DNA from 2 places in the Desulfomicrobium aestuarii genome. Region 1 is predicted to be linked to the other one. Evidence: predicted binding sites of a transcription regulator. Region 1 holds the regulator's gene; the other holds the start of a gene.
What was found. Region 1 encodes HrcA, which represses chaperone genes, less so after heat shock. Its sites were predicted from a motif close to TGTTAGCACTCNNNNNNNNNGAGTGCTAACA; they were not measured.
Positions count from the first base shown of each region.

Region 2: the regulator HrcA is predicted to act here: its motif matches at 3,552-3,582, upstream of groES (co-chaperone GroES).

Region 1 is NZ_AP042427.1:3,649,648-3,656,809, forward strand. It holds gene ACZ5AC_RS16785 (ElyC/SanA/YdcF family protein) at 1-231, shown strand, start outside; gene ACZ5AC_RS16790 (rhomboid family intramembrane serine protease) at 228-1,112, shown strand; gene ACZ5AC_RS16795 (CoA-binding protein) at 1,154-1,519, opposite strand; gene grpE (nucleotide exchange factor GrpE) at 1,522-2,067, opposite strand; gene hrcA (heat-inducible transcriptional repressor HrcA) at 2,118-3,134, opposite strand; gene rfbD (dTDP-4-dehydrorhamnose reductase) at 3,131-3,994, opposite strand; gene rfbB (dTDP-glucose 4,6-dehydratase) at 3,991-5,016, opposite strand; gene ACZ5AC_RS16820 (tRNA (cytidine(34)-2'-O)-methyltransferase) at 5,121-5,591, shown strand; gene ACZ5AC_RS16825 (CobD/CbiB family cobalamin biosynthesis protein) at 5,604-6,572, shown strand; gene ACZ5AC_RS16830 (class I SAM-dependent methyltransferase) at 6,586-7,162, opposite strand, start outside.
Region 2 is NZ_AP042427.1:2,894,300-2,901,461, reverse strand. It holds gene ACZ5AC_RS13330 (cytochrome ubiquinol oxidase subunit I) at 1-332, opposite strand, end outside; gene ACZ5AC_RS13325 (hypothetical protein) at 329-1,393, opposite strand; tRNA gene ACZ5AC_RS13320 (tRNA-Glu) at 1,573-1,650, opposite strand; tRNA gene ACZ5AC_RS13315 (tRNA-Gln) at 1,652-1,725, opposite strand; tRNA gene ACZ5AC_RS13310 (tRNA-Glu) at 1,733-1,810, opposite strand; tRNA gene ACZ5AC_RS13305 (tRNA-Glu) at 1,833-1,908, opposite strand; tRNA gene ACZ5AC_RS13300 (tRNA-Lys) at 1,918-1,993, opposite strand; gene serS (serine--tRNA ligase) at 2,045-3,328, opposite strand; gene groES (co-chaperone GroES) at 3,628-3,918, shown strand; gene groL (chaperonin GroEL) at 3,946-5,583, shown strand; gene ACZ5AC_RS13280 (NADH-quinone oxidoreductase subunit B family protein) at 5,672-6,463, opposite strand; gene ACZ5AC_RS13275 (hydrogenase large subunit) at 6,475-7,162, opposite strand, start outside.

The DNA.
Region 1 (7,162 bases):
GACGTCTTCGTCCTGGTGACCACGGCCTCGCACATGCTGCGCGCGGTCAAGCTCTTCGAGAACGCGGGCCTCTCGCCCATCCCGGCCCCGGCCTACTGGCGGTACAAGGGCGAACCCGAATATTTCCTGCCCTATCCCTCGAATATCCATACCTGCCACATGGCAGTGCACGAGTACCTGGGCCTGGCCTGGGCCTTCGTGCGCGGGCAGGTGTCCCTGGGCGCGCCGTGATCGACATCCTGCCCACCCTGGCCCTGTGCACCGGCAGGGACAACCCGGACAAGGCGCTGCTTCGGGCCTGGTCCCTGGTCCTATCCAGCCGCCGCTTCCTGAACCGCGCCGAAGGGGGGCGGCTCCTCGTGGCGCCTGCCCTGGCCCATCTGGCCGTGAAGGAGATCATGGCCTACGAGGGCGAGAACAGGCCGCGCGTGGTGCCTGCGCCCCTGCCCGACAATTCCTGGGTCTCGCTTCTGGTGGTGGGTCTCTTCGTGGTCGCGACGGTCTGGCTCGACAGCCGGGGCCTGGGCCGCAGCATGACCTGGCATATGGCCGGACGGGCCGACGCCGGGCTGATCCTCGGCGGGGAGTGGTGGCGGTGCGTCACGGCCCTTTTCCTGCACGCCGACGCCGGGCATCTGCTGTCCAACGCCGCGGCCCTGGCCGTGCTGGCCTCAATGCTCGGACGGCGCATCGGTTCGGGGCTGACCTGGGCCCTTTTCCTCCTTTCGGGGAGCCTCGGAAACGCCATGAACGCCTGGGCCCAGGCCCCGGATCACCTGAGCGTGGGCGCGTCCACGGGCGTCTTCGGCCTCATCGGGGTCCTGGCGGGTGGCGCGGGCAGGGCGCAGCGGCAGTCCCGCGCCCAGGTCCTGCTGCTGGCCCTGGGCTTCGGGTTCGGTTTCCTGGCCATGCTCGGCGCGGGCGAGGAGAGGGTGGACCTCGGCGCGCACCTCTTCGGCCTCCTGTGCGGGCTGCCCTTGGGGCTGCTGGTCGGGGACTGGCGGGGGGCCCATGGCTGGAAGGTCTGGCTGAACGCCATGGCCGGCGCGGCTGGCGCCGTGCTGACGTTCTGGGCCTGGACGAAGGCCCTGGCGGGTCCGGGCGGGTTCTGAAAGCGGCGCGGGGGGACGGCCCCCCGCAGGTCATGGGCGGGTCAGAATTGGCCGGTCCTGAGCAGGACCAGGGTGCAGGCGTGCTGCCAGGGGATGCCGGCCGCGTCCAGGGCCTGTTCCAGGGCCGGGGATTCCGTGCCCGGGTTGAGGATGACGCGTCCCGGCTTCAGGGCCAGGATGGCGTCCTGCAGCTGGGCGCTGCGCTCGGGGCCGACGTAGAGGGTCAGGGTGTCGACGGGGCCTTCGATGCTGCCCAGGTCCGGGGACACGGGCAGGTCCTCGATGACGGCCCGGCCAGGCGTGACCGGCACAACGTCGTGCCCGTACTCCTTGAGCATGCGCACGGCCTGGTTGGAATAGCGCTCGGGCTTGTGGCTGGCCCCGAGCACGGCGACTCGCTCGGCCATGGCTACGCCCCCGCCTTGCGGCTGACCATGACCTTGGCCGGACGCAGCAGCCTGTCCTTCAGCATATAGCCTTTCTGCAGCATCTGGCAGACCGTGTTCTCGTCCAGGTCGTCGCGCTCCGTCTGGCCCATGGCCTCGTGCACGGCGGGGTCGAAGGGCACGTCCACGGCGGCGATCTGCACCAGGCCGTGACGCTTCATGGTGTCGAGGAAGATGTTCATGGTCATCTCCACGCCCGTGACCAAGTCCTTGCAGGCTTCGGCCTGCCGGCCGTGGGCCAGGGCCAGGTCCAGGTTGTCCATGACCGGGATGATCTCCTCCAGGATGGCCGACGTGGCGAACCTGAAATACTCTTCCTTCTCGCGCGTCAGGCGCTTCTTGAAATTCTCGCCGTCGGCCAGGACGCGCAGGTTTTCCTTCTTCAACTCTTCGATATCCGCCAGGGCCTGGGCGTATTTCTCTTCCAGGGTCGGTTCCTGGATTTCTTCGACGGGGGTTTCGGCCTGAACTTCTTCGGGGCCGAGGCCTTCGCTTTCCTTTTTGGACATGAAAAACTCCTGATCCTTGAAATATTTGAGTAGTCGTTTCACGAAGCTCCCTAGGAGCGGGATTTGAGGCACTGACTAAGTATTTGAGCGGCAAAGTCAACCATGGGCACGATGCGGGCGTAGTTCATGCGCACGGGTCCCAGCACCGCCAGGGTGCCGTGGGCGCTGGAAAAGGCGCTGTAGGGCGAGGCCACCAGGGAGCAGCCGGCGATGCCCGGCATGTCCTCGGCCAGGTTGACGGACACGGACGCGCCGGCCGTGGTCTTGTCGAGGAGCTCCAGCAGCCGCGAACGCTCCTCGATGAGCCGCAGCAGCTCCTGGATGGTCTCCAGTTCCGTGAATTCAGGCTGGTCCGCGAGGTGGCTCGCGCCGCCGACGAAGACTTCGGGCGGCTCCTCCTCGGCCAGGGCCTGGGCGGCCAGCTCCCAGGCGCGGCGGTAGGCGTCGAGGGTCTTGCGGGCGCTTTGGAGCTGGCGCTCGATCTCGCCTCGCACCTCCGTGGTGGTGCGGCCCTCGAAGAGGCTGTTGAGGTAGTTGCCGTAGCGGATGAGGTCGTCGGCGTTCAGGGATTCGTCCATCTGGATCATGCGGTTGCTGACCAGCCCGCCCTGCATGACCAGCACGGCCAGGATCATGCCCGGCCGCAGGAGGACGAAGTCGATCTGCCGCCAGCGGGCCAGATCCTGGCGCGGCGCCATGACCACGCAGACCTGGCGGGTCAGGGACGACAGGGCCCGGGCCGCGCGGCGCAGCACCTGGGGCAGCTCGCCCTCGCCGGGAAGGATGTGCTCGTGCAGCCTGGACTGCTCGCGGCGCGACAGGGGGGCGAGCCGAAAGACCTGGTCCAGATAGTAGCGGAAGCCCCTGACTGTGGGAACGCGGCCGGCCGAGGTGTGCGGCTGCTGCAGGAGCCCTTTTTCGGTCAGGGCGGCCATGGTCGCCCGCAGGGACGCGGGGCTCAGGCCCAGTCCGGCGGCCAGGGTCTGGGAGGCCACGGGCAGAGCCGTCTCGACGTAGGTCTCGATGACCGCGGCCAGGACCTGGGTTTCGCGCTTGCCGAGGATCATGACAGGCAGTCTTCCCGGGAAAAGAGGAATTCGCGCAGGGCCTGCAGCCATGGCCGCGGGGTGATGCCCGTGGCGGCCGTGAACTTCGAGAGGTCCAGGACCGAATAGGCTGGCCGGACGGCCTTCTGCGGGTACTGCGCCGAGGTGATGGGCTTGACCCGGCAGGGCAGGTCCGCGCCGCGCACGGCCTCGGCGGCCAGTTCGCACCAGCTGGCCTGGCCGGAGTTGGCCAGATGGAAGAGACCCGCCGCCCCCGACTCCACCAGGGCCAGGGAGTTTGCGGCCAGGTCCGGGGTGTAGCTGGGGCTGCCGACCTGGTCGTGGACCACGGACAGCTCGGGCCGCGCGGCGGCCAGTTCGAGGATGCGGGTCACGAAGTTGATCTTGCAGGGGCCGAAGAGCCAGGACGTGCGGATGATGAGCAGGCCCGGCAGGCCAAGCGCCAGCAGCTCGCGTTCGCCCTGCAGCTTCGTGCTGCCGTAGACCGAGCGGGGGTCGGGCTGGTCCTCGATGGTGTAGGGGGTGGTCTTTCGCCCGTTGAAGACGAAGTCGGTACTGTAGTGGACCAGCCGTACGCCCGCGTTGCGCGCGGCCTGCCCCAGAACCAGCGGGAGCTGGCGGTTGAGGCGCGCGGCTTCGGACGGTTCGTCCTCGGCCTGGTCGACCTTGGTGTAGGCCACGGTGTTGAAGAGGATGTCCGCGCCGGTCCGGGTCAGATAGTCCTCCACGGCAGGGCGGTCGAAAAGGTCGAGGTCCGCGCGGCCGGGCGCGTGCACGGTCCAGCCCCTGCGGGTCATGGCCATGCACAGGGCCTGCCCCAGGAGCCCGGTCTTTCCTCCCAGGACGACGGCGCTCCTCACGCCTGCCTCGTCTTGTACCACGCGTCCATGAACTGGCGATAGGCGCCGCTCTGCACTTCGTCAAGCCAGGCCCCGTTGGCCTCGTACCAGGCCAAGGTGCGGGCCATGCCGTCCTCGAAGGTCACCTCCGGCCGCCATCCCAGGTCCGCGGTGGAGCGGGCGAAGGCCATGGCGTAGCGGCGGTCGTGGCCGGGCCGGTCCGTGACGAAGGTGATGAGGTCCTCGCTTTTGCCCGTCAGGCGCAGGATGGTGCGCACCACGTCGAGGTTCGTGCGTTCGGCGTCGCCGCCGAAGTTGTAGACCGCGCCGGGCGTGCCCCTGAAGAGGGCCGCCTCCACGCCCCGGCAGTGGTCCAGGACGTAGATCCAGTCGCGCACGTTCAGGCCGTCGCCGTAGACCGGGATGGGCTCGCCCCTGGAGGCCTTGAGGTAGACCAGCGGGATGAGCTTTTCCGGGAACTGGAAGGGCCCGTAGTTGTTGGAGCAGCGCGTGACGATGACGGGCATGCCGTAGGTGTGGAAATAGGCCCGGGCCAGGAGGTCCGAGGAGGCCTTGGAGGCCGAGTAGGGCGAGTTGGGCGCGAGCGGCGTGTCCTCGGTGAACTGCCCGGTGGGCCCGAGGGTGCCGTAGACCTCGTCGGTGGAGATGTGCACGAAGCGCGGGACCCCTGCCCGGCGGGCGGCCTCCAGCAGGTTCTGGGTGCCGACGACGTTGGTCGTGATGAAGGGGAAGGGGTCGCTGATGGAACGGTCCACGTGGGACTCGGCCGCGAAGTTGAGGACCGCGTCGAAGGGGAAGCGGGCCAGCAGGTCGGGCACGAGTTCCTGGTCGCAGATGTCGCCGTGCACGAAATGGTAGCGGCCGCCCAGATGCCTCTCCTCGACCTCGGCCAGGTTGCGGCGGTTGCCCGCGTAGGTCAGCTTGTCGAGGTTGACGATGGTCAGGTCGTCGCGGGCGGCGAGCATGTGCTGGATGAAATTGGAGCCGATGAAGCCGCAGCCTCCGGTGACGAGCAGGTGCATGTGTTCTCCGTGGTTCTTGACGGGAGCGTCATTGACGGCCAAGTGGTTGAGGGCGCTGCCCGGCGCCCCGGCCAGCCATAGAAAATATGCAAAGAGAATCCAAGATGCAAATTGCGCTTTACGAACCCGAGATCCCGCCGAACACCGGCACCATCGCCCGGCTCTGCGCCGCCACCACGACCCGCCTGAACCTGATCGAGCCCCTCGGGTTCAGCCTGGAGGACAGGTACCTGAAGCGCGCCGGCCTGGACTACTGGCCCCACGTCGACAAGCGGGTCTGGCCCTCGTGGGCCGCGTTCCTGCAAGGCCGCGACACCGGCCGCCTGGTCTTCACCAGCGCCCGCCAGGGCACGGCCTATCACCGTTTCGCCTTCGAGCCCGACGACATCATCGTCCTGGGGCCCGAGACCAGGGGGCTGCCGCCGGAAGTCCTGCAGGACGCTCAGCATTTGGTGCGCATGCCCATCTGGGGCCAGGTCCGCAGCGTCAATCTGGCCAACGCCGCGGCCGTGCTGCTCTACGAAGCCTACCGCCAGACCGGCGAACTGGACCGGCGCGAGGACTCACCGCAATAACGAGGAACCGCCATGCTCGAAGCCCTCTACGACCTGCCTCTGAACCTCTCCATTCTCGTCTTCCTGCTGGGCTGCGCGGCCCTGGACCTGCTCTTCGGCGACCCCGCGGACTGGCCCCACCCGGTGCGGCTGATCGGTCGGGCCCTGGACCGGCTCGAAGGGTGGGCACGGCGGTCATGGCTCGGCCCGCGGCTGGCCGGAGGCGTGGCCGTGGCGGGGCTGGCCGGGGCGAGCATGCTGCTGGTGCGCCTCCTGATGGGGCTCCCCCTGCTGGGCGAGATGCTGGCCCTGTACCTGGGTTATGCGGGCCTGGCCCTGGGCTGCCTGCTGCGCGAGGTCCAGGCCGTGCTGAACCTGCTCGAAAGCGGGCGCCTGGCCGCGGCCCGGGTGCACCTTGCAGGCCTGGTCAGCCGCGACACGACGGACATGACCGAGGAGGAGGTCCTGCGGGCCCTGGGCGAGACCCTGGCCGAGAACTTCAACGACGGCTTCGTGGCGCCCTTCTTCTGGCTGTCCCTGCTGGGACCGGCCGCGTTGTGGGGCTACAAGGCCGTCAGCACCGCGGACTCCATGTGGGGCTACCGCACGGAGCGCTTCGAGGAGCTGGGCAAGGCCGGAGCGCGCGCCGACGACGCGCTGGCCTGGGTTCCGGCCAGGCTGGCAGCGCTCTTGATATGGATGGCGGGCTGGATGCTGGGGAAAAGGGCGGCCTGGAAGGACATCGCCGCCGACGCCCGGACCATGGACAGCCCCAACGCCGGCTGGCCCATGAGCGCCGCGGCCCACGCGGCCGGCGTCAGCATGGGCGGCCCGACGCGCTATTTCGGCAAAATCAAGGACAAGCCCCCGCTGGGGCCCCAGGGGGTGATCTGGTCCGCTACGGGCATCCGCCGCATGCGCAGGGTCATCGTGGCGGCCGCAGCGGTCGCCGCAGCGTCGCTGACGGTGCTTGGCAGCACGCTGGCCTGGTGGAGCCTCTAGGCGTCCGCCAGCTTCAGCACTTCGCTTCCCACCGTCCCCAGGTGCCGCTGGGCAGATCCATGACGCCTTCCCCGCCGCGCAGGAGCATCTCGCCGCAGGACAGGTCCCCCGCCCCGAAGGTCTGCTCCAGGAGATTTCGCAGCACGATGGGCGTGAAGCCCGGGGTGTGCGAGGTCAGCAGGACGAAGAGCGGGGTGTCGCTCAGGACCTGGCGGACCAGTTCCAACGTCTCCTGCACGTTCTTCTCCACCTTGTAGAGCTCGCCGCGCTTGCCGCGCCCGAAGGACGGCGGGTCCAAGAGCACGCAGTCGTACTTGCGGCCGCGGCGCACCTCCCGCTTCAGGAAGGCCCCGACGTCGTCGACGATGAAGCGGATGCCCGCGTCCTGCAGCCCGTTCAGGGCCGCGTTGCCCCTGGCCCATTCGACCATGCCCTTGGATGCGTCGAGGTGGCAGCACTGGCCTCCGGCCCTGGCCGCGGCCAGGGTCGCGCCGCCGGAATAGGCGAAGAGGTTCAGGAAACGGGGGGGCTGGGCGCCCTGCGCCCCGGCTTCTCCGATCCTGCCGGCGATCCATTCCCACAGGTCCAGG
Region 2 (7,162 bases), 760 kb from region 1:
GCCAGGAAGAAGACCCACTCGATGGCCCACCCGAAGACGAAGGTGTGGATGAGGCTCGACGTGGCCGCCGGGGCGACGAGCGAAATGATGAACCAGATCCCGACACCGGTGATGCCGCCCAGGACCATGGTCACCAGCAGGAAGAACTTGGTGTGCCGCTTGGCGTAGGCCAGGATTTCCGGGGAGTTGCGCCGGTAGGCCAGAAGCTCCGTCAGCACGAGAAACAGGCCGCCGCCCACGGCGAAATGGGCGATGTAGACGTGAAAGATGGAAATCAGCGCGATGAGCAGGCCGCCGCCGGCCCAATGGAGTTCCCAGACAGGAAAGTTCATGAGCGCACCTCCGTGTCGGTGGACGCGGTTCTGAGCATCCAGACGATGATGGCGACCCCGGCGAGGAGGGTCAGGACGAAGAGGACGAAGGGCGAGTATTCGCCGGTCACGACGCGTTCGGAGACGTTGAAATACGGGCTCAGGTAGGCGTCCCGGACCATGTCGCGCAGATAGACCATGAGGGAGACGGTGGTCACGGAGATGATGGCCGTGGTGCGGACGTTGTAGCGCAGCGCGTTGCTGATGCTGAAGATCCCGAGAATCGCGCCCGCGGCGAAGACCAGGGTGTGGGGCAGGGAGCCGCCGAGCAGGAGATGCGAGACGCGTTCGGGCAGGGCCGTGAGGAACCACAGGCCCAGGGCCATCTGCACGACCGTCGAGAACGCGTACCAGTTCATGCCGTGCCGCACCCAGCGGCCGGCCTGCGGGTCGTCCTTGCGCCGCTGGTACAGCAGGGCCAGGGCCAGGCCTCCCAGGGCCGTGGACGAGGCGACGACGTGCAGGTAGCGCGGCAGCACCGTCGGGTCCGAGAGGTTGAGGATCGTCCCGCCGGCATTGTCGACGTACGCGGTCCATGCCTCGGGGTTCAGCATGAGCGTCATGTTGTTGGTGAAGATGAAGCCCGTGGCCAGGAGGCACAGGGCCGTGACGGCGATGAAGAGCGTCTTCAGGGAGCCTAGGGCGGTGTAGCGGAAGTCATAGACGTACGCGCTGCCGTACGCGGCGATGACCAGGCCGACGACGCCCAGCCAGTAGACGGCCATGAGCACGCTGCTCGTGTACAGGAACTGGCCGTAGAGGACCTGCATGAAAAGCAGCGGCGCCACGCCGAAGTTGACGGCGAAGGCGATGGTGAAAGGCAGCTTGACGGAGATCGTTTTTGTCAGGGGCTCGGAGTCCCTCTTCCCTCGCACATTGTGGACCAGGGCGATGATGGACGCCCCGAGCATGACGTTCATGACCAGGATGTGCAGGATGAAGGTCAACACCTGAAAAAGGTAGAACCAGCCCCATTCTATGGGAATGGGCAGGGCCGAGGGAATGAGCCGGGTTGGGTCCATGGTCGCTCTCCGTGTTTGAGGTCCGCGGTGTGGAAAAATGCAGGCGTCAACAAAGGTAGCCAAATTGGAGGGCCGCGTCAAAACCTCCCGGCAATTCGGACAGTTCCTGTCCGGTTCGTGGGCGGACCGCGGAACGCAAAAAGCCCCGGGCGGTTGCCCGGGGCTTGCGAAAGGAAAGATGGCGTCCCCAAGGGGATTTGAACCCCTGTTATCGGCGTGAAAGGCCGGTGTCCTGGACCTAGCTAGACGATGGGGACGTGGCTGGGCGACTTAGATTCGAACTAAGATTGACGGAGTCAGAGTCCGCTGTCCTGCCGTTGAACGATCGCCCAAAATATTTGGCGTCCCCAAGGGGATTTGAACCCCTGTTATCGGCGTGAAAGGCCGGTGTCCTGGACCTAGCTAGACGATGGGGACGCGAACCGCGTCAGAAAAAAAGTGGCGTCCCCAAGGGGGTTTGAACCCCTGTTAGCGGCGTGAGAGGCCGCCGTCCTAGGCCACTAGACGATGGGGACGCAAGGTTTTGGTGGGCCGTGAAGGGATCGAACCTTCGACTCTCTGCTTAAAAGGCAGATACTCTACCGTCTGAGTTAACGGCCCGAAAGAGAAGACGCTTCTATAGTCGGGCCATCTGCTTGTCAAGCCGGAAAGTCACCCTTTTTTCAGTTCGATCCTTTCCTGTCCGTTCATGTACGGACGCAGGGCTTCGGGGACGATGACCGACCCGTCGGCCTGCTGGTAATTCTCGAGAATCGCTACCATTGTCCGGCCTACTGCCAGACCCGAGCCATTCAGGGTGTGTACCAGTCTGCTCTTCTTCGAGGCTGCCGGCTTGAAGCGGATCCCGGCCCGGCGGGCCTGGAAGTCCTCGAAGTTGGAGCAGGACGAAATCTCGCGATACTTGTCCTGACCGGGCAACCAAACCTCTATATCGTAAGTTTTCGCGGATGAAAAGCCCAAATCTCCGGCGCACAGCGTGACCACCCGGTAGTGCAGTCCCAGCCTCTGCAGGATGCTCTCGGCGTGGCCCAGCAGCTTTTCCAGTTCGTCGTAGGAGGTGTCCGGGTGGACGAAGCGCACCAGCTCCACCTTGTCGAACTGGTGCTGGCGGATCATGCCCTTGGTGTCCTTGCCGTAGGAACCGGCCTCGGAGCGGAAGCAGGCCGTGTAGGCGCAGTGGGCGATGGGCAGCTGGCCTTCGCCCAGGGTCGTGTCGCGGTAGATGTTGGTCACCGGGACCTCGGCCGTGGGGATGAGGTAGTAGTTGGAGTCGCCCAGGCGGAAGAGGTCCTCCTCGAACTTGGGCAGCTGGCCCGTGCCCATGAGGCTCTCGCGGTTGACGATGACCGGCGGCATGACCTCGTCGTAGCCGTTCTCCATGGTCTGCACGTCGAGCATGAGGCTGATCAGCGCCCGCTCCATGCGCGCGGCCCAGCCCTTCAGCAGCACGAAGCGGCTGCCCGTGATCTTGGCCGCGGTCTCGAAGTCCAGGCCGCCCAGGGCCGTTCCCAGTTCCCAGTGTTCCTTGGGCGCGAAGTCCAGCTCGGGCTTGGCGCCCCAGGTGCGGACCTGCACGTTGTCCGAGTCGTCGACGCCCTCGGGGACCGAGGGGTGCGGGACGTTGGGAATGGACATGACCCACTGCTCGGTCTGGCCGTCGATGTCCTTGAGTTCCTCGTCCAGGGCCTTGATGCGGACGGACATGGCCCCGAGCTCGGCCAGAAGGGCGTCGGCGTTCTCGCCGGTCTTCTTCATGCGGGCGATGTCGCCCGAGGCCTGGTTGCGGCGGGCCTTGAGCTCCTCGGCCTCCAGCAGGAGGTCGCGGCGCTTCTGGTCGATGGCCAGGAAATCGTCGAGGTCGAGCTTGCTGCGCCTCTTGCGCAGGCCTTCCTTGACGTCGTCGGTATTGGAGCGAACGAATTTGATGTCGAGCATGGGCGTGTCCTTGTCTGCGGTGTCGTCCCTGATCGAAACGGGACGCGTTTTCAAGGCGAAATCCATAGCCTGCCTCGGCCGGAATCACAAGACGCGCAGGGCGGCCGCGGAAAAATCCGGGTGCACATGAAATTTTTTTGCGCGGTCGCCCTTGACTTCACCGGGGCAGGGATTATTTGGGCCTCTGTCTTGCGCGGACCGGCGAGGAACGAACAGGCCCGCGTGTTGGCACTTGATGGTGAAGAGTGCCAGAAAATTTATCTACTCGGAAGAAATTCTTAAACATCTTGGAGGAAAACATGAAGCTCAGACCGTTGCACGACCGTATCCTGGTCAAGCGTCTCGAAGAGGAACAGGTAACCAAAGGCGGCATCATCATCCCTGACTCCGCCAAGGAAAAGCCCATCAAGGGTGAAGTGGTTGCCGCCGGCCCCGGCAAGGTCGCCGATGACGGAAAGCAGATCCCCATGGGCGTCAAGACCGGCGACAAGGTGATCTTCAACAAGTACGCCGGCACCGAAGTCAAGATCGACGGCGAAGAACTGCTCATCATGCGCGAGGACGACATCCTCGCCGTTATCGAAGCCTAATCTTTCATTACATAAGGAGACGCACACATGGCTGCTAAAGTTATCAAGTTCGACGCCAAGGCCCGTGAAAGACTGAAGAAGGGCGTGGACACCCTGGCCGATGCCGTCAAGGTCACCCTCGGACCCAAGGGCCGCAACGTGGTCATCGAAAAGTCCTTCGGCTCCCCCATCATCACCAAGGACGGCGTGACCGTGGCCAAGGAGATCGAACTGGAAGACAAGTTCGAGAACATGGGCGCCCAGATGGTCAAGGAAGTCGCCTCCAAGACTTCCGACATCGCCGGTGACGGCACCACCACCGCCACCATCCTGGCCCAGGCCATCTTCCACGAGGGTATCAAGCTGGTCGCCGCCGGCCGCAACCCCATGTCCATCAAGCGCGGCATCGACAAGGCCGTCGAGGCCGTCATCGCAAGCCTGGACAAGCTGGCCAAGCCCACCCGCGACCAGAAGGAAATCGCCCAGGTCGGCACCATTTCCGCCAACAACGACTCCACCATCGGCAACATCATCGCCGAGGCCATGAGCAAGGTCGGCAAGGAAGGCGTCATCACCGTTGAAGAGGCCAAGGGTCTGGAAACCACCCTTGACGTCGTCGAAGGCATGCAGTTCGACCGCGGCTACCTGTCCCCCTACTTCGTGACCAACCCCGACAAGATGGTCTGCGAAATGGACAACCCGCTGATCCTCATCAACGAGAAGAAGATCTCCAACATGAAGGAACTGCTCCCGGTTCTGGAGCAGGCCGCCAAGATGGGCAAGCCCCTGGTCATCATCGCCGAGGACATCGAAGGCGAAGCCCTGGCCACGCTGGTCGTCAACAAGCTGCGCGGCACCCTGCAGGTCGTGGCCGTCAAGGCCCCCGGCTTCGGCGAGCGCCGCAAGGCCATGCTGCAGGACATCGCCATCCTGACCGGCGGCGAAGTCGTGTCCGATGACCTGGGCGTCAAGCTCGAAAGCATCGCCCTGAACCAGCTCGGTTCCGCCAAGCGCGTGGTCATCGACAAGGAAAACACCACCATCGTCGACGGCGCCGGCGAAGCCGAAGCCATCAAGGCCCGCGTGAAGCAGATCCGCAACGAGATCGAGGAGACCACCTCCGATTACGACCGCGAGAAGCTGCAGGAGCGCCTGGCCAAGATCGTCGGCGGTGTCGCCGTGATCAACGTCGGTGCCGCCACCGAGACCGAGATGAAGGAAAAGAAGGCCCGCGTGGAAGACGCCCTGAACGCCACCCGCGCCGCCGTTGAAGAAGGCATCGTCCCCGGCGGCGGTGTCGCCCTGGTGCGCTGTCAGGCCGCCTTGGAGTCCGTGAAGCCCGCCGATGACGACGAGGCCGCCGGCGTGCAGGTCATCCGCCGCGCCATCGAGGAGCCCATCCGCATGATCTGCGGCAATGCCGGCGTCGAAGGCGCCGTGGTCATCGACAAGGTCCGCCACGGCAAGGAAGACTTCGGCTACAACGCCGCCACCGGCGAGTACGAAGACCTGCTCAAGTCCGGCGTCATCGATCCCAAGAAGGTGACCCGCATCGCCCTGCAGAACGCCGCTTCCGTGGCCTCCCTGCTGCTGACCACCGAGTGCGCCATCGCCGAGAAGCCCAAGGAAGAGGCTGCCCCGGCCATGCCCGGCGGCGGCATGGGCGGCATGGGCGGCATGTACTAAGCCGATTTGCCATAGCCAAAAAAAGGGCCGGGAGCGATCCCGGCCTTTTTTTGCGCCCTTTTTCCGGGGCGTTGCGTTCTCCGGAAAATCAGCCCTTTTGCTCTTCGAGGCGCCCCAGGAGGCGCAGAAAGCCGTCGAGGATGGTCAGGGGGTGGGGCGGGCAGCCCGGGATGTAGAGGTCGATGGGCACGATGGGGTCGGCCCCGCCGTTGTGCTGCGGGTGGCCGACGAAGGGCCCGCCGCTGATGGCGCAGGCGCCCAGGGCGATGGCGATGCGCGGCTCGGGCACGGCTTCCCAGGTCTTCTGCAGGGCCAGTTCCATGCCTTTGGTCACGGGCCCGGTGATGAGCACGCCGTCGGCGTGGCGCGGCGAGGCCACGTACTGGATGCCGAAGCGGCCCAGGTCCCAGCCGATGGTCCCGAGCACGTTGATGTCCGCCTCGCAGGCGCAGCACCCGCCGGCGCTGACCTGCCGCAGGCGCAGGGAGCGGCCCAGGAGGCTTTTCATTTTTTTGTCCAGGGCTTCTGCCAGGCGCAGCTCCTCCTCGCCGGGCTTGCCCAGGATCAGGTCGTCGCGCCGTCGTACCGCCAGCCGGTGGTCGTTCGTCCGCGTCACGGCCCCGTGCGGGCAGGCCTGCATGCAGGCCCCGCAGAACAGGCAGCGGCCGAGGTCCAGGGTCGTGCTCGAACCGGGCTCCCGCGAAATGGCGCCCGTGGGGCAGACTTCGGCGCAGGCGTCGCACTCCGCCGGACAGGCCGAGGCGTCCAGACGCAGGGCGCCGCCGTGGCGGACGGGCAGGGACGGGGCCGGACCCTTGGGGTAGGCCATGGTCTGGCAGCCGCGGCGCATGCGGTTCATGAGGGTGTCGAAAATGTACATGAGCGCTCCCCTTACAGATCGAACCCGCAGTAGGACAGGTTGAAGCTCTTGTTGCAGATGGGAAAGTCCGAGACGGCCGTGCCGCGCAGGGCCAGGGCCAGGCCGGACCAGTTGTGGAAGGACGGGTCCTTGATCTTGTAGCGCCGGAAGCGTCCGTCATGGCCGGTCAGGGCCACGTGGCAGACCTCGCCGCGCCACCCCTCCACCAGGGCCACGGCCAGGGCTTCGGGATGAGGGGCCCCAAGCTCGGTGCGCAGCTCCCCGTCTACGGGTTCGGCCAGCTGTTCGAAAAGATAGCGGCCCGAGCGCTGGACTTCGAGCGAACGCACCCTGGCCCGGGCGAAGATGTCGCCGCTGGGCCATACCGCCACCGGGGCCTGGGAGAAGCGGTGCCAGCCCGCCGGGTGGTCGAAGCGCACGTCGCGGACCAGTCCGCAGGCCCGCGCTGCGGGGCCCACCAGCCCGATGGCCACGGCCTGGGGCGGGTGCACGACTCCGACGTTACGAAAACGCACTCGCACCGAGGCCGCGTCCCAGAACCATGTCATGGCCTGCTCGACATCGGCCATATGGGTCTTCAGGCGCTCGGCCATGGTGGCCAGACGCTCCGGCTCCAGGTCGTGCACGCACCCGCCGGGCCGGATCAGGCCGCGGCCGAAGCGGTTGCCGCACAGCAGGGCCGTCAGGTTCAGGAAATCG